3 regions of the Metabacillus sp. B2-18 genome follow, and region 1 is predicted to be linked to each of the others. Evidence: riboswitches for the same ligand, from Rfam matches in the RefSeq annotation. Region 1 holds a riboswitch; each other region holds the start of a gene.
The links. Region 1 has a riboswitch for thiamine pyrophosphate ahead of thiC (phosphomethylpyrimidine synthase ThiC). Riboswitches for the same ligand answer to the same signal wherever they lie in the genome.
Positions count from the first base shown of each region.

Region 2: it holds a riboswitch for thiamine pyrophosphate, as region 1 does, so the genes downstream of both, thiT (energy-coupled thiamine transporter ThiT) here and thiC (phosphomethylpyrimidine synthase ThiC) in region 1, are expected to answer to the same signal.
Region 3: it holds a riboswitch for thiamine pyrophosphate, as region 1 does, so the genes downstream of both, LPC09_RS04930 (thiamine phosphate synthase) here and thiC (phosphomethylpyrimidine synthase ThiC) in region 1, are expected to answer to the same signal.

Region 1 covers NZ_CP088245.1:1,522,451-1,529,862, forward strand. Annotated here, with positions in the region: gene LPC09_RS07690 (spore germination protein) at 1-943, shown strand, start outside; gene LPC09_RS07695 (GerAB/ArcD/ProY family transporter) at 1,011-2,102, shown strand; gene LPC09_RS07700 (Ger(x)C family spore germination protein) at 2,099-3,217, shown strand; partial or broken gene LPC09_RS07705 (YmaF family protein) at 3,272-3,731, shown strand; gene thiC (phosphomethylpyrimidine synthase ThiC) at 3,761-5,518, opposite strand; TPP riboswitch at 5,649-5,764, opposite strand; gene LPC09_RS07715 (MOSC domain-containing protein) at 5,856-6,506, opposite strand; gene LPC09_RS07720 (aspartyl-phosphate phosphatase Spo0E family protein) at 6,600-6,770, opposite strand; gene LPC09_RS07725 (MerR family transcriptional regulator) at 7,022-7,360, opposite strand.
Region 2 covers NZ_CP088245.1:3,887,387-3,894,798, reverse strand. Annotated here, with positions in the region: gene LPC09_RS19800 (GDSL-type esterase/lipase family protein) at 1-347, opposite strand, end outside; gene LPC09_RS19795 (DinB family protein) at 507-1,007, opposite strand; gene LPC09_RS19790 (DMT family transporter) at 1,183-2,091, shown strand; gene LPC09_RS19785 (peptidase MA family metallohydrolase) at 2,088-2,993, opposite strand; gene LPC09_RS19780 (hypothetical protein) at 3,360-3,548, opposite strand; gene thiT (energy-coupled thiamine transporter ThiT) at 3,760-4,332, opposite strand; TPP riboswitch at 4,435-4,537, opposite strand; gene LPC09_RS19770 (hypothetical protein) at 4,680-5,309, shown strand; rRNA gene LPC09_RS19765 (16S ribosomal RNA) at 5,592-7,142, shown strand.
Region 3 covers NZ_CP088245.1:936,544-943,955, forward strand. Annotated here, with positions in the region: gene prpE (bis(5'-nucleosyl)-tetraphosphatase PrpE) at 1-309, opposite strand, end outside; gene LPC09_RS04915 (FtsW/RodA/SpoVE family cell cycle protein) at 372-1,547, opposite strand; gene mgtE (magnesium transporter) at 1,908-3,275, shown strand; gene LPC09_RS04925 (monovalent cation:proton antiporter family protein) at 3,404-5,251, shown strand; TPP riboswitch at 5,343-5,451, shown strand; gene LPC09_RS04930 (thiamine phosphate synthase) at 5,495-6,148, shown strand; gene thiO (glycine oxidase ThiO) at 6,132-7,250, shown strand; gene thiS (sulfur carrier protein ThiS) at 7,255-7,412, shown strand, end outside.

The DNA of each region.
Region 1 (7,412 bases):
TAGTGAAGATTTGGAAACGAATATAAATATTCTTCGACATCGCTATCATCAACCAACACTGGTGATAGAAGATGAAAAAGTTGGTAAAAAAACACAACTAATTATCAATATTATCTACGATAGTAAAGAGGTTGATTTGGATGTGTTGAAGGAGTTTAAAGACAAGCTGAAAGGCATCGATAAGGATGTTGTCCAATCAGCTGGCCAACTTTCGAGATTGATAAGTGGAAAAAAAGCAATATTATTCCCGACCGTTGTTATATCAGAACGACCTGATCGAATTGCCTATAATTTATCAAAAGGTAAAGTAATTGTTTTAATGGAAGGGACTAGGTTTGCACTCATTTTGCCTTCTGTATTTTATGACTTTATGAGCTCGATGGATGATTTGTATCAAGCTAAGGGGATTTCGAGGTTTCTTCTCTTATTAAGGTACTTAGGTCTTGCCATTGCTCTTCTGCTTCCTGCAATTTATGTTGGAATTACTGCATTTAATCCTGAGTTGTTTAGGGTTCAGCTCGCTCTATCAATTGTGGGTAGTCGTGCATCTGTTCCATACCCAGCTTATATTGAAGTGTTATTCATGCTAATTATGATGGAGTTATTAACTGAGGCAAGTATTAGATTGCCAAAAGCGATAGGACCAATGGCCACAACAGTTGGAGGTGTTATTTTGGGGCAGGCAGCTACAGAGGCGGGTCTTGTAAGTAATATCATGATTATTATTGTATCAGCAGTTGCTATTTCTAATTTCGTGATCCCAATAAATGAAATGGGTTTTGCGATGAGAGTGACAAAATATTTTCTCTTAGCGATGGCAACCTTTACAGGATTAATCGGGGTTATAGTAGCTTTAATAGGACTCATTTTTTATCTAGTTAGTTTAAATAGTTTTGGTCAGCCTTATTTAGGAGTCTTTTTGAAAGAAAACATGAAAAAATGAAAAACAGGATACTAAGTAATTAATTGTGAGCATTTTTTATGCAAACTACAAAGCTAGGAAGATGATTATGTCTAAGCGGTTTATCTATGTCATGTTAATTCTTAACATGCTTACAAATATTGTAGCTTATGTTCCAATGGTGTTAATTGAAAATCGAAGTAATGGCTCAGTATTAGCTATGATCTTGGCTGTACCGACCGGGATTATTATTATCTACTTTTTCACAAAGTATATGAGCAATTTTCCATATATGGGATTACCTGAAATACTTGATAAATATGCACCTAAATGGTTTCGCTTATTTTTTCTGTCTGTTCAAGGTGTTTTATGGTACGTAGCGGGATTAGTTACGTTAGTTGCTTTTACTAATATCTCAAAACAATATATTAATCCTGATATGGATGAACTCCTGATTATGCTTACCTTTTTAATTGTCATTGTATTTGGAACAACATTACCGTCAAAAAAGGTCTTATATGCAACTGAAATTATTTTATTGCTTAATCTACCGTTTATTGCATTTATCATATTTAAGTCATATTTCAATGATGATTTAATGTGGGATTCAGTACGAATTACTATAACACACTTTCAAGACATCCCAAGCTTCGAATCAACTTCAACAGCTACATTTGTTTACACAGGTTACACCAATCTAGTTATTTTTAATCGTTTATATAAAGAAGTTAGAGTGAAATATTTATGGGCAATCGGTATACTAGGATTTTTCACTTTAATCACTACTTTTATCATTCCTATTGGTCTAAATGGATTTGATGGAGCAGAGTCTTTTACATTTCCTTGGATTGCTACGACAGAAGCGATAAGAATTGAATTAGGTTTTATTGAGCGAATAAGTTTTCTTTTCCTAGGATTATACATTAATGTTTCTTTAGCAAGTGTTATCCTTCATTGGCACGTAGGATTAGAGCAGTTAAAGGCCATTTTTCCAACTTTTAAATTTAAAAAAATAGATATAAAGCCATTTGTTATAGTTGGAGTTTTTGCTGTGTTAGCTATAATTGTTCAGCAATTTTTTCAGGAGAAAACAGTAGGAGAGATTGCAAAGGTGTGGATGATGCTCTTGTTACCTGCCCAGATTGCGGGCTTAGTCCTTTTGAAAATATTATCAATAAGAAAGGAAAAGCTCTTGAAATGAAAACCAGAATCTTAATGGTTGTTGCTGCTGCGCTCCTGTTCTTAGGTGGATGTGGTTATAAAGATATTGACCGCCGTTTTTTTGTTGTTTCGATAGGAGTGGACAAATCTGAAGATAAAGAGAATATGTATGATATCACCTTAAAGCTTGCGGTCCCATCTAGTGAAACAAAAACAGGAAGTAGTGAATCGCTAATAATGACCGAGTCTTCAGAAACGATCTCTGAGGCGGTAAGAATTATTAAGTCAAAAGTAGATAAAGAGTTAGATTTTAGTCATACAAAAATGATTATATTGGGTGAAAATGTAGTTGAAGACGACTTAACAAATATTTTAGATTGGTTTTATCGTAGACGTGATATTCAAGCTATTGCTTGGACAGCGGTAGGAAGTCCAACTGCTCTTTCAGTACTTGAAGTTGAACCTCCTGGAGAAAGAGTACCATCAAATTCATTATTGTTGAGTTTTGGAAACTTCGGAACAGAAACTCCCTATGTTACATCTGTTTATATTTTTGATTTTAGGAGAAGACAAACAGAAAGAGGGATTGATCCATTTCTACCAATTATTAAAACGGAAGAAGAAGCTTTCTCTATTAATAAAACAAGCCTGATATCAAATATGAAACAAGTCTTAGTTTTGTCTGAAGAAGAAACAAAATATTTTAATATGTTAAGAAATAGGGCTTCGAAGTTCGATATTAAGGTAGAAAAAGAGGGGAAACCCTATTTTGTTTTTTCAACAGATAAAATTAACGCAAGCTTTGATTTGAAAAGTAAAAAAAACAAAAGAGCTGCTATTTCTTATGATGTTCAACTAAGTGGGATTGTTGAAGAAGCTTTTGAAACGTTAGATGAAGGTCAGGCTAATGAGTATGAAAAAACGGTTAAAATTGAAGTTGAAGAACAAATTAGCAGCATGCTAAACAAGCTTCAAAAGGAAGAAGTAGACCCACTTGGTTTTGGATTAAGGTACCGTGCAACCGAAACAGGAAATGAATCTAATAAAGTAGAGAAGTGGGATGAAATGTATCCTGATGTTCAATTTAAAGTAAATGTATCAGTGGATATGAAGAATGTAGGCATTATACATGATCAGGAAGGTCATCCCGAATAAATATAGAGACAACTTTCCATCAGCTATGAACTTTCATATGAAAAAGTATGTAGCTTGACGGAGGGATTTTATGATAGTAATTGGAGCAGATAAACCACACCATGCTCACCGATTTTCAGCTATCACAACGAAATATCGGGAACATTTTCATATAATTGACGGATTTACAAGGGAAGTAAATGGTAATAGCTTTGATCGCCATAGCCATTTATATCGGGGAATTACGTCTTTTGAAAATAAACATTATCATCGATTTTATGGTGAAACAGGCCCTGCTATTCCATTACCGGGTGGAGGTCATTATCACTTATTTGAAAATCGAACTTATTATAATTATGACGAGCCGATCGATATTGAATATGGTGGTGTGCTGTATGGAGAAGGGGAACGTTCAAAACACGATCACCGATTTAAGGGAAGAACATATGGGATTGTGGGGGAAGATCCGCTTGCGAGAATGTCGTGTACGGGAATTACGACAAAATTAATTGACCATAAAGGCATCATGAAATAAGAGGCGGGTTTCCCCACCTCTTTATTTTCTTATCTATAAATCTTTGAACCACCGTCAATAAATTCCTTTGCCTTTTCTTTCATTCCCTCAGTTAATAACTCACGCTCAGTTTTACTTGAGTTATTACCTAATTCTCTAATATCATGTGATATTCTCATAGAGCAAAATTTCGGTCCACACATTGAACAAAAGTGAGCTGTTTTTGCCCCTTCAGCAGGTAAAGTTTCATCATGGTATTCTCTTGCTCTTTCGGGATCTAAAGAAAGATTAAACTGATCATTCCACCTAAATTCAAAGCGTGCCTTTGAAAGAGCGTCATCTCTGTTTTGGGCACCGGGATGGCCTTTTGCTAAGTCTGCAGCGTGTGCAGCAATTTTGTAGGCAATTACGCCTTCTCGAACATCTTCTTTATTTGGCAAACCTAAATGTTCCTTTGGTGTTACATAGCAAAGCATAGCTGTTCCAAACCAGCCAATCATCGCAGCACCTATAGCAGAAGTAATGTGATCATAGCCTGGAGCAATATCAGTAGTTAACGGACCTAAAGTGTAAAAAGGAGCTTCTTTACAAATCTCCTGCTGCTTTTCAACATTCTCTCTTATAAGATGCATTGGAACGTGACCAGGACCTTCAATCATTACTTGAACATCATAGTTCCATGCAATTTTTGTTAATTCACCCAAAGTTTCCAGCTCAGCGAATTGGGCTTCATCATTTGCATCGGCAATAGAACCAGGTCTTAATCCATCACCTAAAGAAATGGAAATATCATATTTTGAGAGAATTTCACAGATATCACGGAAGTGAGTATATAAGAAATTTTCTTTGTGATGAGCTAAACACCATTGTGCTAAGATAGAGCCTCCTCTTGATACAATTCCTGTGGTCCGCTTAGCTGTTAAAGGGATATATCTAAGAAGAACTCCAGCATGAATAGTAAAATAATCAACCCCTTGTTCAGCCTGTTCAATTAGCGTGTCACGATAGACTTCCCATGTTAAATCTTCAGCAATTCCATTTACTTTTTCCAATGCTTGATAGATAGGTACAGTACCAACAGGAACAGGGGAATTTCGGATAATCCATTCACGGGTTGTATGAATGTCTTTTCCAGTTGAAAGGTCCATTATCGTGTCTGCTCCCCACCTGGTTGCCCATGTCATTTTTTCAACTTCTTCTTCAATTGAAGAGGTAACAGCAGAATTCCCAATATTAGCATTAATCTTAACATGAAAATTTCTCCCGATAATCATTGGCTCAGTTTCGGGATGATTAATGTTAGCCGGAATAATAGCACGGCCTGATGCAACTTCTTCACGTACAAATTCGGGGTCCATTTGCTCCCTGATCGCAATAAACTCCATTTCAGGTGTAATAACCCCGTTTCTAGCGTAATGAAGCTGTGTTACTCGGTTACCGTCTTTTGCCACCAAAGGGTGTATGTGATTAGAGGGAAAGACCTCAATGTTTGTATGGTCACTAGAAGCTTTATATCCGTTATCTTCGGGCTTAGTTTCGCGTCCCTCATATTGCTTAACATCATTACGAGCAAGGATCCATTTTTCTCTCACTCTTGGTAAGCCTTTTCGAATATCAATTTCAGCAGTTATGTCGGTGTAAGGTCCACTCGTATCATAGACTTGAACAGGTGGATTAACTTCTTCAACATATGTATTCTTCGTTATGCTCTGGGAAATTTCCCTTACAGGAACTTGAATGTCAGGATTACTACCTTGTACATAAACTTTTTTACTTCCGGGAAATGGCTGTTTAATTGTTATCTTCATGCTTTCTCCTCCTTGAAATGAAAGTGATCGATTCAACATCAGCGGAAGGCAAATAAAAAACGGGTTCTGAAATTCAGAACCCGTTCAATGGTAGTAGGTAAAAATTGTAAAAGGGTGCGCGCATATCCCTTTACAATTGTCGCTACTTCCCTACGCTGGTATCATCCAGATCAGGTTCAAAGGGTCAAAGAACTTCAAACGCGTTCCTCTCTCAGTCCAGGCTAATGGACTCCCCTAGTAGAAAATGGTAATTTAATTAAAATCAGTTATAATCATATCATAATTGTTCATGTAGTCAACAGAATTTTTTGAAAAATAGGAGGGATTTGAGTTACCCTTATCTTTTCATCAATTGTCGATGGAGCTTCTCCATACGGACCTGCCATTCTTCAGAAAGTTCCCTAAGAGATAAAATCTTTTCAATTTGGGATAGATTCTCTTTATGATGGAAAAATGTATGGTGAATGGCAGCTACTGAAATGCCTGCAGGATGTTTTTTTATCAGTTTAATACTTGAATCCGAAGAGATCCTCCCTACCTCTAAAACACGAAAGAAATAACCGGTAAAACCATGTTCAACGATCTTATTTAATATTGTGTTGATATTGGTATATTTGTTAATAGTTGAACATGGGAATCTTCCTTGTGAAACTTGAACTACAACTTCACCAATTTGATAAATATCGCCTACGCAAACATCTGTTTCTTTCATACCTGAAACTGTTAGATTTTCTCCAAAAGCCGCCTTTGGTAAAGATTGTTTGTAAAGATTCTCCCAAAAATCATAATGTTCGTAGGGATAAACACAAATTACACGTTCAGACCCTCCATGGTAATCGTGGTTTGCTACATCATCGTCTAAAATATGGCTTGATTTTACCTCAAGTTTTTCTACTTGATTTTTACATATCCCTGAACGAAATTCTTTTCCTTTATGTATAAGTGTTGTTGGTTTTCCTTTACTAAGCCAAATAATTTTTTGATTCAATAGTATCACTTCCTCATGTATTTATCATTGTGTCTATAATAGAAAAAAATACACCAAAACCTTATTAAATGGTGTATTTTTAAGAAAGCTATTTTATTTTTTCTTATTAAGAGGTGAAGGATTATTTTTGTTCATTTCAATATTTAATAATTCATCTAAGTTTTGACTAGCAACCAATGTTCGATGTGAACTAATTCCATCTTCTTTGGCGATTGAAAACATTCTTTTTCGGTATTCTTCTATAACTGCATCTAGCGATTTCACACTGAACACCTCGCAATTTACATATATAGGTGGTAAAAAGTCCTATTAAATCTATTATCGGATATTTTTGTCAATTGTAAATAGAGAAATATGCTTTTAATGTATAATTTTTTGAAAATATTAAAAAAAGTAGGGTTAACAAAAGTGGAATGAGGAGATAAGGGGAAATATCAACTGTTATGTTTTATTGAGGGAAGCTAGAATTAATCGCTGCAGCAATATTATTATGTGTTGTCTGCAGCGATATATGATTAATTCCTACCACGTCCAAACCTAAATTGTGCATTCAACTGACCTTGTAGCATTTTTTTTCTAACATCTGCTTCACTTTCACGTTTCCTTTCTTTTAATCTCATTTCTTTTAAGATTTCAGTAGTTTGTACACCGTCCTCTCGTTTATCTGCAATGTCCATTAGTGTCTCAATATCAGAAAACGAATATTTTCTAGTTCCTCGTTCATTCCGATATGGAGCAATTAGTTTTCTTTCTTCATAATATCGAATTTGTCTCAAAGTTAATCCAGTCAACTCACTGACAGTCCCAATTGAGATTACCTTTTTATCCTTGTATGAGCGGTCTTGGTGATTCATTGCTCCACCCCTTAAAACATTCTTTTTACAAGTATATCCTGTTATGTAAGGA
Region 2 (7,412 bases), 2.4 Mb from region 1:
GCATCTGTTTGTCCTTTTATAAGAGTAATGATTTCTGTTATATTGTTGTATACTTGAGCAGTCGCAGCTGCAACCTTTTGTTGAAGCGCTTCTGGATCAACGGGCTGCTGATTCTCTATAATTTTACTTAGTTCAATTGCTTGTAACAGGTCATTTGCTCCAATACTTAATGTGACAGTTTCAGCTTGTTGGAGCTTTTGTTGGGATTCTTCCGTTTTTATGGCTTCAAGGAGCTGAGTTGAAGTCCATCCAGGATAGCTGACATTTAAAACCTCTGTATTTCCGTTACCTATTAGAAATGGGAAAGCATTTTCCGATTGAACAGGAGGAGTCTGTGGTTGTTCCAAATTCCACCCAAATGTAATGGAGTCACCAAGAGAAACAACTGTTAATGTTTCTTCCTGTTCGGCTGCAGTTTGTCGATAATAATAAAGTTAATGCAGTGAAAATAACAAGAATTAGTGATTGTTTTTTATATTTATTCAATTGCTGTATCCCCCTAGTCATTAAACGCTTTCATTTGTGATAAACTGTTTTATTTCGAAAATTTGTGCTAGATGTCTTTGTTCATGATAACCAACAAATTCAATCCATTGTTTAATCGATAAAATTGGGAAAACAGGGTGTTTAAATCCTCGTGTTGTAAGGTCCTGCTCTGGAGGTATAGAATCAATAAGTTGTAGGAGTTGATTTCGAGATTGAGACAGAGCTTGTAAAATGTCGTTTTTATTTACTACAATTGCTGGAGTAATCGCTGCTGGTGCCATTCTTTTTGTGGAACGATCTAATGTTAGCTTAAGTGGTTGATCTGGAAGAGGTTCTTGCTCTGGTAAGGTTAACATGTACTTTATAGCTTTCGTAATCTCCACCTCAGTTTTATGTAGGTGTTCAAGAACTTGTCCAACACTCCATGTTTGTTCGTTTTCTCTATCATTAAATAAATGTTCTGGAATGTCATCAACAGTATGTAGAATTTCTTGACGTATATTTTCAAGTTGAATGATCATTGTACTCCTCCTTGAGTTAGTATTTTTTCATACAAAAAAAATAAATATGAAATTAATACTATTATACTACAAAGATTTTCCAACTCTATTATGAATTCTTCTACAAATTTCGCAACTATTCTATTACGTTTCATGGTAGAATATTGTAGGTTTTTGAATGATAGGAGGAACGACTTTGAACTCTCCGCGCTTTTTTCCTTATGCAGCTCTGGTTGTTGGTGTACTTTCTGTTTCAACTTCAGCTATTTTTGTAAAGATAACATCAGCTCCTGCTCCGGTTATTGCTTTTTATCGATTGTTTTTTGCGACGATTCTTATTTTGCCAATATTTCTAATCAAACATCGCTCAGAATTGAAGGTCTTATCAAAAGTAGATTGGTTATATTCAACGATAGCCGGTGTATTTTTAGCTTTTCATTTCATTCTTTGGTTTGAATCGTTAAACTATACATCAGTCGCTAGTTCTGTAGTTTTAGTAACTCTTCAACCGTTGTTTGCGTTTGTGGGAACATATTTGTTTTTTAAAGAAAAAGTTTCAAAGATGGCTTTGTGTAGTGGAATTCTCGCTATCACTGGGAGTATGATCATTAGTTGGGGCGATTTTAAAATAAGTGGTCTTGCTTTGTTTGGGGATATTCTTTCTTTAGTAGCATGTGCAATGATTACCGCATATTTGCTCTTTGGACAGGGAATTAGAAAAAGACACTCGCTTACTTTATATACATTCATTGTATATGGAATTAGCTCGTTAACTCTATTACTCTATTGTTTAATCTTACAATATCCCTTAGGTCCTTATCCGACATCAGACTGGTATAATTTTATTTTATTAGCCATTATTCCAACATTACTCGGACACTCATTATTCAATTGGTCTTTAAAATGGGTTAGCACAAATACAATATCCGTGATGATTTTGTTCGAGCCAGTTGGTTCAATAATCCTTGCATATTTCTTTTTAGGAGAAAAAATGATTCCATCTCAAGTAGTGGGAGGAAGTATTATTATGGTTGGGATTATGCTTTTTGTATTAGAAAAACAAATAAAAAAATACATGCGCAAAGAACTAAAGCCTGCCAGCTAATGCTGGAGGCTTTCATTTTTTGTTTGGAGTGATTGATTCTCTTCTTTAATATACTGTGATTGTAAATCTTCTATGGTAATACCAGTTGCTTTAGTAAATCCCTCATTAAAATCATTAGTTTTTGCCGTTTCTATAATGATTGATTTAAGAATTGATTCTCCGAATTGATCAACGAGATACTTAATTGCATAATAACTTTGCAAATAAACATCATAATCTTCTAGACGATATTTTTCCCAGTCTTTATGTGTCACAAGATGGGAAAATGAGGTTTCTTGAAAGGGATAATAGCGATGTGCAACGTTATACATACCAACATACTCTGCAACTCCCTCATGAAACCATAGAGGAATTCTATAGACGTAAAGTTCTTGCTCTTTAATATAAGCTTGTAATCGATAGTGAGTATATTCGTGTAAAATGGTGCTTTGGAAATAAAATGATTGTGGCATTTGATTTGAGACGATATCTGATAAGTCCGTTATGGCAATCCCGACAATATCATTCGGATCGTCAAAGTAGCCCATAGTCTGAACTAAGGAGGTTTTTTCATAAAGATCTTCTATAGAAGAATGAAGAATAAGATCAATCTCGTTATCGTGGACATCACCCAAAAGATTTGTTGTAAGTTCATCAGCACGATTTAGAACATCCTCTATAATTGGGATTAGCTCTTTCTCATGTGTTTCATAATAAATCATTACATTTTTGTATGAGCTCACCATTTTATCCTTCTTCATCGCTTGATAATCTGCAATGGTTACTTTATTTGATTGAAAAGGTATTAAATAAAGCTGGTACTTCTCCTCAAGTGTTAAATTTCCTCCCAACTCACTAGATATCATAAGATTGATGGAAAAAAAGTAGATGGAAAAAAAGAAAGTGAATGTTGTAATGATCATAAAAGAAACAATGCCACTCCGCCCTTTAAAAAACCAAAAGGTAAATGTCTTTTTCAAAGTTATCAAAATATAGACAAAGAAACAGAATAAAGCAAAAGATGTTAATGTCATAATGATGCTGAAAGCAAAACTGACTTTAATGTGAAAAAATAAATGGAAACAAACAAAACATACAAATAGTAAAATAAGAGTAAAGCTGGAGTATATAAGGTTTTTACATACCAATTTAAATGTCTCCAAAGCAACCTCCTGCAAAGGTGAATCTTTATTGATATTTATGAAGCAGGAGTGGTAAAAATGACGTTTGAAGGTAAGGACGTGCATAAGATTTTTCAAAAAAACTCGCCGTTTGACGAGTTTTTAAAATTAAGATGAAATGTAGAAAATCGAACATAAGTAAGCAAAGGTAAAACCTAAAGGAATGCTAAATATTAAAGACAAGCCTTGAACAGGACCCTCTTCATTACTAATTCGAATTGCCTCTTTATAGCCATAAGAGAAATGAAATAGTGATAGAAATAATGTTAATAATATAATTCCATAAGATATAGTCATCTCTTTTTCCTCCGTTTATAAATCTATTATTTCTATTAATAGATGCCGAAAGAATTGAAAATATGAATGTTTTTCTACAAAGTAGAATTTATTCGTGCGGAGAGATAAGGTAATAAGGGGTTTCATAGAGTTAATAGTGTTTACTATGATGATTACTAATTATTTATGAAAAATAGAAAAACCTTGGCGAGGGGCCAAGGTTTTGTTAGAGTTATTTTCTTATTATTAATCTAGGAGAAGTTACTAATAGTAAACTAACAACAATTGCAGAAACGATCATTGTTGGAATCATATAAGAAGCATTATAAACAATAGAGTATGTTAGTACAGGAGTACCTTCAGGTGCGAACGACGCAAAAAATGCAACACCCGCAACAACATGTGCGACCATTCTTAGTAAGCTTCCAAGTAATGCCCCAAGTGTTATATAAAGAATCGCTAATTTTTTACTATTATTTTGAAAAGCGTTTTGAATCTGCTTGAAGAAGACTCCACTAAACCCAACAACAGTAAATGCCAGGTAGTAATCAAGAAACCCTTGAACAGGATGGACAATATAAGGATTACCAAGAACAGCTTGTAAAAGGCCTAGTAACAAACCAGTTAGAAGTCCTCCTTTTATTCCCCAACCATAAGCAATGATAAAAATTGGGATCATGCCCAGTGAAATGGAACCGCCCTGTGGTAACTTACCAATAACACTTGATAATAAATCAAGTAAAAAGGCCAGTGAAGCTAACATTGCAACTTCGATTAAAAATAATAAACGTTGATTTCCTCGCAAACTAATTACCTCTCTTTTACATCAAACCAAAAGGCAACCTTATTTTAGCCTCAAAATAAAAAAGCAATGATTGGAATGATCATATAATCCAAGCATTACTTTAAACATGATCTTCCACATCCCTACACTAGTATTAACTAACAGGTTCAAAGGGTTAGAATGGTAAACATTCAATCTCAGCTTAAAGGCTCCCCTTGTGGTTTAAATATTTATTTTAGTCATTACTATACAGGATCTCTGTGCTTACTACAACTATAAATATAGAATAAATAAGAGTTTAGTCTACAGTGTAATGAAAGGTGAGAATAAAACATATAATTCATCAGAATTGTCCAAGAGGTGAATGTATGGGTATTAAAAAACTATTCAACTTTAAAAATCCAGCACTAATAAAACAAATGAAAGTAGCAAAAATAGAAAGACAATACGGTGGTATTATTCATCAATTAGAACTTGATGATTTTTGGGATAGTCTTCAAAGTTATGAAAGAGCATTTATTAGAAATTGTATAAAGTGGTCCTTTGGAGGAAGGATTCAGCCTAAGGATTTAGATCACCCTGACAGTCATGCCAAAACAAAAAGAAGTGATTGTGGTTTTTTATTAGGAAATGTTTCTTGGGCTTTTGAATCAAAGGAATATCTTCTTGCTGAAAAATTATTAATTGAAATCATTAACCGTACGAAGCGTCCTTTTATTTTGCACCGTGCCCACCAGGAATTAGTTAAAATGTATTATGCTCAAAGTGAGGAAGATGATAAAATACTATATAAATGTAAAGAACTCTGTGAATATCATATTGAGTTAGCACCTTTAATACTCACAGAAGCATTAAAGAAAGATATTACCCCCCCTGAAATTTTAGCATTTAAATTATTAAAGGATATTTTAGATAAAGAAGGTAAATTAAAAGAGCGCGAGAATATATCTTTGCTTGAAGAACAATATTATAGAGGGGCAATGAATGAAGGTGGCTGATTGTCATCTTTTTTATTTTTTTAAAAGTGCTTGTGTTTATAAAATAAACGTGATATATTATTAAACGTCGCTTCTGAAGCAGACAAAAAAACAACACGAAAAAATAGGTGTTGACGAGAAGATTACTAAATGTTATATTGGTTAAGTCGCTTCTGAAACGGAGCTTGAAATGATCTTTGAAAACTAAACAAAACCAAGCGTGCTAAAGTTAATCTTACTGAGATTAACAAAAGTAAGTAATGTACTTTTATAGTACAAGTTATTATGAGCTATATCAACTCTTTATTGGAGAGTTTGATCCTGGCTCAGGACGAACGCTGGCGGCGTGCCTAATACATGCAAGTCGAGCGAACCAATGGGAGCTTGCTCCCTGAGGTTAGCGGCGGACGGGTGAGTAACACGTGGGTAACCTGCCTGTAAGATTGGGATAACTCCGGGAAACCGGAGCTAATACCGGATAACATTTTGAACCGCATGGTTCAAAATTGAAAGACGGCTTTTAGCTGTCACTTACAGATGGACCCGCGGCGCATTAGCTAGTTGGTGAGGTAACGGCTCACCAAGGCAACGATGCGTAGCCGACCTGAGAGGGTGATCGGCCACACTGGGACTGAGACACGGCCCAGACTCCTACGGGAGGCAGCAGTAGGGAATCTTCCGCAATGGACGAAAGTCTGACGGAGCAACGCCGCGTGAACGATGAAGGCCTTCGGGTCGTAAAGTTCTGTTGTTAGGGAAGAACAAGTACCAGAGTAACTGCTGGTACCTTGACGGTACCTAACCAGAAAGCCACGGCTAACTACGTGCCAGCAGCCGCGGTAATACGTAGGTGGCAAGCGTTGTCCGGAATTATTGGGCGTAAAGCGCGCGCAGGCGGTTTCTTAAGTCTGATGTGAAAGCCCACGGCTCAACCGTGGAGGGTCATTGGAAACTGGGGAACTTGAGTGCAGAAGAGGAGAGTGGAATTCCACGTGTAGCGGTGAAATGCGTAGAGATGTGGAGGAACACCAGTGGCGAAGGCGACTCTCTGGTCTGTAACTGACGCTGAGGCGCGAAAGCGTGGGGAGCGAACAGGATTAGATACCCTGGTAGTCCACGCCGTAAACGATGAGTGCTAAGTGTTAGAGGGTTTCCGCCCTTTAGTGCTGCAGCAAACGCATTAAGCACTCCGCCTGGGGAGTACGGTCGCAAGACTGAAACTCAAAGGAATTGACGGGGGCCCGCACAAGCGGTGGAGCATGTGGTTTAATTCGAAGCAACGCGAAGAACCTTACCAGGTCTTGACATCCTTCGCTACTTCTAGAGATAGAAGGTTCCCCTTCGGGGGACGAAGTGACAGGTGGTGCATGGTTGTCGTCAGCTCGTGTCGTGAGATGTTGGGTTAAGTCCCGCAACGAGCGCAACCCTTGATCTTAGTTGCCAGCATTAAGTTGGGCACTCTAAGGTGACTGCCGGTGACAAACCGGAGGAAGGTGGGGATGACGTCAAATCATCATGCCCCTTATGACCTGGGCTACACACGTGCTACAATGGATGGTACAAAGGGCTGCAAGACCGCGAGGTCAAGCCAATCCCATAAAACCATTCTCAGTTCGGATTGCAGGCTGCAACTCGCCTGCATGAAGCCGGAATCGCTAGTAATCGCGGATCAGCATGCCGCGGTGAATACGTTCCCGGGCCTTGTACACACCGCCCGTCACACCACGAGAGTTTGTAACACCCGAAGTCGGTGGGGTAACCGTAAGGAGCCAGCCGCCTAAGGTGGGACAGATGATTGGGGTGAAGTCGTAACAAGGTAGCCGTATCGGAAGGTGCGGCTGGATCACCTCCTTTCTAAGGAAAATGAGGCACGCTTGGTATTTTGTTTAGTTTTGAGAGATCATTCTGATCTTTCTATATAAGTAAGACTCAATACATAGGAGTCTAAATGCAAAGTGCATTTGAACATCCTGTGTTTTATGTTCCTTGAAAACTAGATAACGAAAACAATTCAAGTAATTCACTGAGTTTAAACGCTTAGTTTAGTGATTCTCTTAATAAATGTTAATCAAGATATTAAGTTTGATCTTATGTCTTGAGACAAAGGAGAAGCGAGAAGTTCGA
Region 3 (7,412 bases), 590 kb from region 1:
CTCGTATTCTGCTACTGTTGTTTCAAGACCGTGAGTGATTTGAACTTTGTTTCCAAGAAAGTAGCGGTACAGCTTATTGCAGTGATTGCCTGGTGAATAATGTGCACCTTCTTTTTGAACAAGCTGGTAGACAGCCTCAATTATTTTTATAGATTCAGGACCGCGATCGGTCAAATCTCCAACAAATGCAAGCTTTCTATCATCAGGATGAATGGGAATTCCAGTTGTCCAGTTATAGCCCATTTTTTTTGTTAGCTCTTCAAATTCACGAAAACATCCATGAATATCGCCAATAACATCAATTTTCATATGTATCGCCTCTTTGTCAAAGTGTAAAAAAAAGTACCCTATTTATAAGGGTACCACTTCGATTAGTCAAACATGTATTTTCTTGTTCGTGAGCGCACATTTAGAACAATTCCGATAGCAACCATATAAGTGGCAAGAGAGCTTCCTCCATAGCTGACAAATGGCAATGGCAGACCCGTAATTGGGAGTAGCCCAATCGTCATGCCTACATTTTGGAAAACCTGAAATGTAATCATACCGATAACACCTGTGCATAGAAAGCTGCCAAATGGATCATTGCTTTCTAGAGAGATATGAATCATGCGATAAATAAGTAAGAAAAACAGTGAAACAACAATACTACCGCCAATAAATCCAAATTGCTCTGAAATAATCGCAAAGATAAAGTCAGTATGTGCCTCAGGTAAATAAACTTCCAGGTTTTGATAGCCTTTTCCACGTAATTCACCCGATCCAATAGCTAGCAAAGATTTAACAAGCTGAAATCCTTGCTCACCAGAATATTCCCAAGGATTAAGCCATCCGTAAAATCGATCTAGCTGATATTCTTCTCCGCGTAAAATATATTTTAAGAAAAAATCAGGATATTTAATAAAGATGAAAATAAACGTTCCGGCTCCGATTAAAAAAGTAGAGGCTGCTGTAACAATAATTCGCCATTGAATTCCTGAGATTAGAATAAGCGATCCGATTATCGCACAAAAGACCATTGTCATTCCCATATCCGGCTGTCTTATTAAAAGAAGGACAGGCGGAGCTGCAGCTGCAGCAATTTTTCCAATTAAGAGAAAATCATCTGCTAATGTATTTTTAGGGTATTTTTCACGATGATCTGTAATAATCTTACTCAAGACAATGATAATAATAATTTTCATTAATTCCGAAGGCTGAAAATTTCCTAATGGACCAATTCTATACCAGCTTGTTGCTCCTTTAATTGTTTGAACAATACCTTGTGGTAAAACTTCTAGACCTAGTAAAAGGAGTAAACCAAAGCCGTATAAATACCAGGCTAGCTGCTTAAATCGGTCATAATCAATCAGCATAGTAACGACAACAGCAAATGCTCCGATAATATACCATTGAATTTGTTTCATTGAAAAATTTATACCCTTTAGTGTTTCTGGAAGGGTGGATTCAGCACTGTTTATCGCAAATGAACTCACGATAGCTAATAAAAACATGATAAAAATTAATGTGTAATCTATTTGTTGTTGTGGGGATTTTTCGTTTGTCATAGTCGATCCCTTTCTAAATCGTTAAACTTGAAATTTTCTATATAGTCATTGTATCATTAACCATCTTAATGGATTGTGAACGATTTGCAAAGGATCCATTTCATAATGGCTGTATTCTTAGGGTGAATTTTAGATGATAGTTAACTTCTGGTCCAGAATATAAAACAATTGATGGAAGAAAACTCTCTAAAAGGAAATGTTTTATTTTTGTAAATAATGTTCATCTTATTGCTTCAATAAATGCATATAGAATATTATAGTTATTATAATATGAATCGCAATATGTAGAAATACTCAAGTATTTGTCGGAAATTCGTTTGTTTTCCTTAATATATTTGGCAAAGAGAGGAGGAACAGACTTTGTCAGAAGAAAGAGAACAAGTTGAGCTTGAAGAAGGAACGCTGCTTACAGCACTTACTCAGAAAAATATGGATGATTTTCGTTCCGTGTTTTTAGAGCAGCATCCTTACGACCAGGCCAGCTTTTTTATTAAGCTTGACCCAGAAGATCGCCAGACTGTTTATCATTTTCTTTCTCCAGAAGAAATGGCAGCGGTCTTTGAAAATATTGAAGATGAAGATGGTCTGTATCAAACTTACTTATCAGAAATGGATCCAACGTTTGCTGCTCAAATGCTTGCACAGATGTATGCAGATGATGCCGTTGACGTTTTAAATGAGCTTGATAAAGATCAGGTTGCAAGTTATTTAACAATAATGGACGATGAAGCAGCTGAAGAAATACGAGAGTTGCTTCATTATGAAGAATATACAGCCGGGAGTATCATGACAACGGAGTATATCTCCATTCATGCTCATCAAACGGTTCATTCTGCCATGCAAATATTAAAGAAAGAAGCTCCGAACGCTGAAACAATTTATTATGTATTCGTTGTGGATGAAGATGAAAAGCTTGCTGGTGTTATTTCGTTAAGAGATTTAATTATTAGTGAGCCTGACACGATGATTTCAGATATTATGAATGAACGTGTTTACTCGGTAAGTGTTGCGGAAGATCAAGAAGAAGTTGCAAGAAAAATGAAAGACTATAACTTCCTTGCACTCCCAGTCGTTGATTTTCAAGGACATCTGCTAGGAATTATCACTGTTGATGATATCGTCGATGTTATTGATGAAGAAGCAAGTGATGACTATTCAAAGCTTGCTGCGGTATCTGACGTTGACTCCACTGATAGAGGACCGTTTTCTGCTGCCAAAAAAAGATTGCCATGGTTAATTATATTATTATTTCTTGGAATGTTTACAGCAAGTTTAATTGGTCGATTTGAAGCAACATTAGAGAAAGTTGCTATTTTAGCCGTGTTTATCCCTTTAATTGCCGGTATGGCAGGAAACACAGGAACACAGGCTTTAGCCGTTGCTGTTAGAAGAATTTCACTTGGTGATACTGAAGATCAAAATCTTAGTAAGATGATCGTTCGGGAGGCAGGTACAGGTTTAATAACAGGGGCCATTTGTGGTGCGGTTGTGACTGTTGTTGTTTTTGTATGGCAAGGGGATCTATTTTTAGGTGCACTAGTAGGTATCTCAATTTTGGCTACACTAACTGTAGCGACGATTTCTGGTGCCTTTATTCCATTAATTATGCATAAATTGAAGGTGGATCCGGCTGTTGCATCTGGTCCTTTTATTACAACTATAAATGATATTATTAGTATTTTAATTTATTTTGGTATGGCGACATTGTTTATGCAATATTTAATTTAACTAGTTTCCAGCTTTAGAGCATATTGTTACAAGTTATGTTCTAGGTTGTATATGATAGAAGGTATACATTCTTCGCTGGAATTACTAACTTTTATATGTTCATGAATTTAAGATAAAGGAGGGATACGATGCATGGAGCATCTGTAACTTCATTAGTTATTGTTATTCTCGCAGCATTTCTAACCCCTATTTTGCTACATCGACTAAAGCTAAACTTTATGCCAGTCGTCGTAGCCGAAATTATCGTTGGGTTAATTATTGGAAAAAGTGGTTTTGATGTTGTCCACCAGGATATGTGGCTTGAGACATTATCAATGCTTGGATTTATTTTCTTAATGTTTCTTAGTGGTCTTGAAATAGACTTTACAGCTTTTGCAGGAGGAAAGAAAAAGGAAAAGCTTCCTTCAGGTAAGGATGCACCTAATGCGTTTTTTGTTTCACTTATCATATTTGTTGGGATTTTTGCTCTATCCTTATTATTATCCTACATCTTTGTATGGATTGGGTTAATGGATAACGCGTTTTTAATGACCTTAATTATTTCGACTATTTCTCTAGGGGTAGTAGTTCCTACATTAAAAGATGCAGGAATTATGAAATCAAATATTGGTCAAATTATTTTACTTGTGGCTGTTATAGCTGACTTAGTCACAATGGTGCTTCTTGCTGTTTTTGCTTCCATTTATGGTGGTGGAGACAACAATACCTGGTTGTTATTAGTTCTATTTGGAGCAGGTGTTGGGCTCTATTTCTTAGGAAAAACATTTATGAATCGTTCATTCATCGAAACAATGTCAAAAGGGACGATTCAAATTGGAACACGAGCTGTTTTTACCTTAATTATTTTATTAGTGGCCATTTCCGAAACAATTGGTGCCGAAAATATTTTAGGAGCTTTTTTAGCAGGTGTGCTAGTTTCGCTATTATCTCCTAACAAAGAAATGGTTCAAAAGCTTGATTCTTTCGGATATGGATTTCTTATTCCGATTTTCTTTGTAATGGTTGGAGTTGATTTAGATATTTGGGCATTGTTTAAAGACCCTAAAATCTTCCTGCTTATTCCATTATTATTTATCGCACTTCTGATTTCTAAGGTTTTGCCTGTTTATTATTTGAAAAGATGGTATGATGGCAAAACAACACTTGCAGCTGGTTTTCTCTTAACATCAACGCTTTCTCTAGTGATTGCTGCTGCTACGATTGGGGAAAGAATGGAGATTATCACAGCTGAAATGTCAGGTGCACTTATTTTAGTTGCTGTTATTACAAGTATAGTAACTCCGATTTTCTTTAAAAAGCTCTTCCCAAAAAGCGATGGCAAGCCAACAAAAATCAAGGTTGCCTTTATTGGTGCCAATCAAATGTCACTGCCTGTTACGAGAGAGCTAAACCAAGATCTTTATGAAACAACGGTTTATCATATTCAACAAGATAAAATTGATAAACAAATCTCTGAATCATTGTTTGAAATTAGAGAAATTGATAATTTTCAGGTTGAAACATTAAAAGAACAAAACGCATTTGATGTAGACTTAATCGTTGTGGCTACTGGTGATGAACAACGAAATGCCGATATAGCCTTATCTGCAAAAAATGAGCAAGTTGACCGAGTGATTGCCAGTGTGGCTTCACCTGATTTAGCAAGTCAATTAAAGGATGAAGGTATTGATATTTTCTCTACACTTCTTTCAACAAAAACGATGCTTCGTGCTTTAATTGAAGCGCCAAGTGTCATGAGAATCTTAACAAATCAGGAAACAACTCTATATCAAATTAACTTAAATAATGCAAAATACGATAACATCCTGCTACGAAACTTTCCGTTTACAGGAGACATTATTTTTGTCCGTATTTTCAGAGGCAAAGATTCGATTGTTCCACATGGAGATACAGACCTGAAATTAGGAGACCGTCTAATTGTGACGGGCTCTAGAGAATATGTAAATGAACTTAAACATGAGTTGGAATTGATATAATTTTTATCAATTAAAAAACATCAGGGTATCTTACTCTTGAAAGTTTCCAAACATTTGGTATGATAGAAATAAGTAAATACGAGAGAAACAAAACAACCGCTAGGGGAGCCTTAAATAGAGGCTGAGATTAAAGTGTGACTTTAAGACCCTTATAACCTGATCTGGATGATACCAGCGTAGGGAAGTGGCTACAGCATGGTTATTTGTGTATGTAAACCACTTTCCCTATTGGAAAGTGGTTTTTTGCGTCTTATAAAACTTTACTATCTAAGAATTAAGGTGAAAAAAGTGGAATTTCATGTCATTACAGATGGCAAGCAAACGGTAAATGAATTAACAGTGAAACTTACGATGCTCCATCAAGATGTGGATTATATTCATATCCGGGAAAAACAAAAAACGGCTTCAGACATCATGTTACTTGTGTCAAATTTGCTTCAGCGGGGTGTACCGAAGGAAAAACTTGTGATCAATGATCGACTTGATGTTGCTTTATTACATAATATCCCTAATGTTCATTTACCAGGACACGGCCTTCCTGTTGAAGTAGTAAGAGCTTTTGATTCACACGTAAGAATTGGACGGTCCGTCCATTCGCTAGAAGAAGCTTTACGATGTGAGGAAGCGGGAGCTGATTACCTGTTATTTGGTCACATCTTTGAAACAAATTCAAAAGCAGCATTACCTCCAAGGGGTGTAGAACAATTAGCTGAAATTTGTGAGCACATTACCATTCCAGTTATTGCGATTGGAGGCATTACTCCTAATACAATTAAGTTGCTTAACAACGTAAGCGTTGATGGTGTTGCTGTTATGTCCTATGTTATGGGGACCAGTGATCCAATCGGAGCTTTAACCACTTTAAAAGAGGGGGGTTACCATGCAAAAACAATATGATGTAGGAATTGTTGGCGGTGGTATTATTGGACAGTCAATTGCTTATCAGCTTGCAAAAGAGGGAATCTCCGTTCTTGTATTAGATAGCCATAAAGGTGGTACAGGTGCTACATGTGCAGCTGCAGGCATGCTTGGTGCAAATTCTGAATTGGAAAACAATGATGCTTTTTTTCAGTTTGCGAAAGAAAGCCAAAGACACTATCACATTTTGCGTGATGAACTTTCAGAATTGTCACAGATAGATATTCAGCTAGTTGACAAAGGAATGTATAAGCTAGCAATGACAGAAAATGAAGCGAAAGTTTTGAAGAAAGCTGTTGATACCTACGAAACATTAGAATGGCACACGAAAGAAACAGTTTTACAAAATGAACCACATGTTTCTGATTCGATCGTAGGAGCGCTCTATATACCAGAAGATGGTCATGTTTCTCCTATACATGTATGTGCGGCATTTACGAAATCTGCTAGTTTACTAGGAGCAACCTTTAAAGAAAATACACCTGTTCATTCTATTAAGAAAACAGCTACGAATGAATACACGCTATCAACACCACAAGGAGATTATCTTTGTAGCAAAGTAGTCATAGCGAATGGAGTATGGAGTGGTCACTTTTTTAAACAATTAGGACTTGATGTCAGTATGAAGCCAGTTAAGGGTGAATGTCTTTCTGTTCAAGGAGACCACTTAGATCTGAAAAAGACTCTTTTCTATGATCATTGTTACATCGTTCCGAAGGGTAATGGAAGGTTTGTGGTAGGGGCCACAATGGTTGAGAATGATTGGAGTACAACTCCATCTCTTGGTGGAATTCAGTCTTTAATCGAAAAAATTACTCCGATGATGCCAAGTATTACTTCTGCTAAATTGATAGATACTTGGGCTGGATTAAGGCCGCAATCAGATGATGGAAAGCCTTATATTGGACAGCATCCTCTTGATGAGAACATCTACTTTGCAGCAGGACATTATCGAAATGGAATTTTGCTTGCCCCTAAAACAGGAACAATGATTAGAGATCTTATTTTAAAAAGAAAGCAAAACGAAGAGTATGTTCATGCTTTTTCTTTAACGAGAAAGCTTACTCAAACAGCGAGGTGATTTCATGAGTATTAAATTGAATGGTGAACTTGTTGATTTAAAGCAAGATGTTAAAACAATTCAACATCTACTGGCGTTTTACAAGCTAGAAGATCGACTTGTTATTGTCGAGCATAACCGCGAAATCGTTTTAAAAGATCAATACGAAAACACAACCATTTC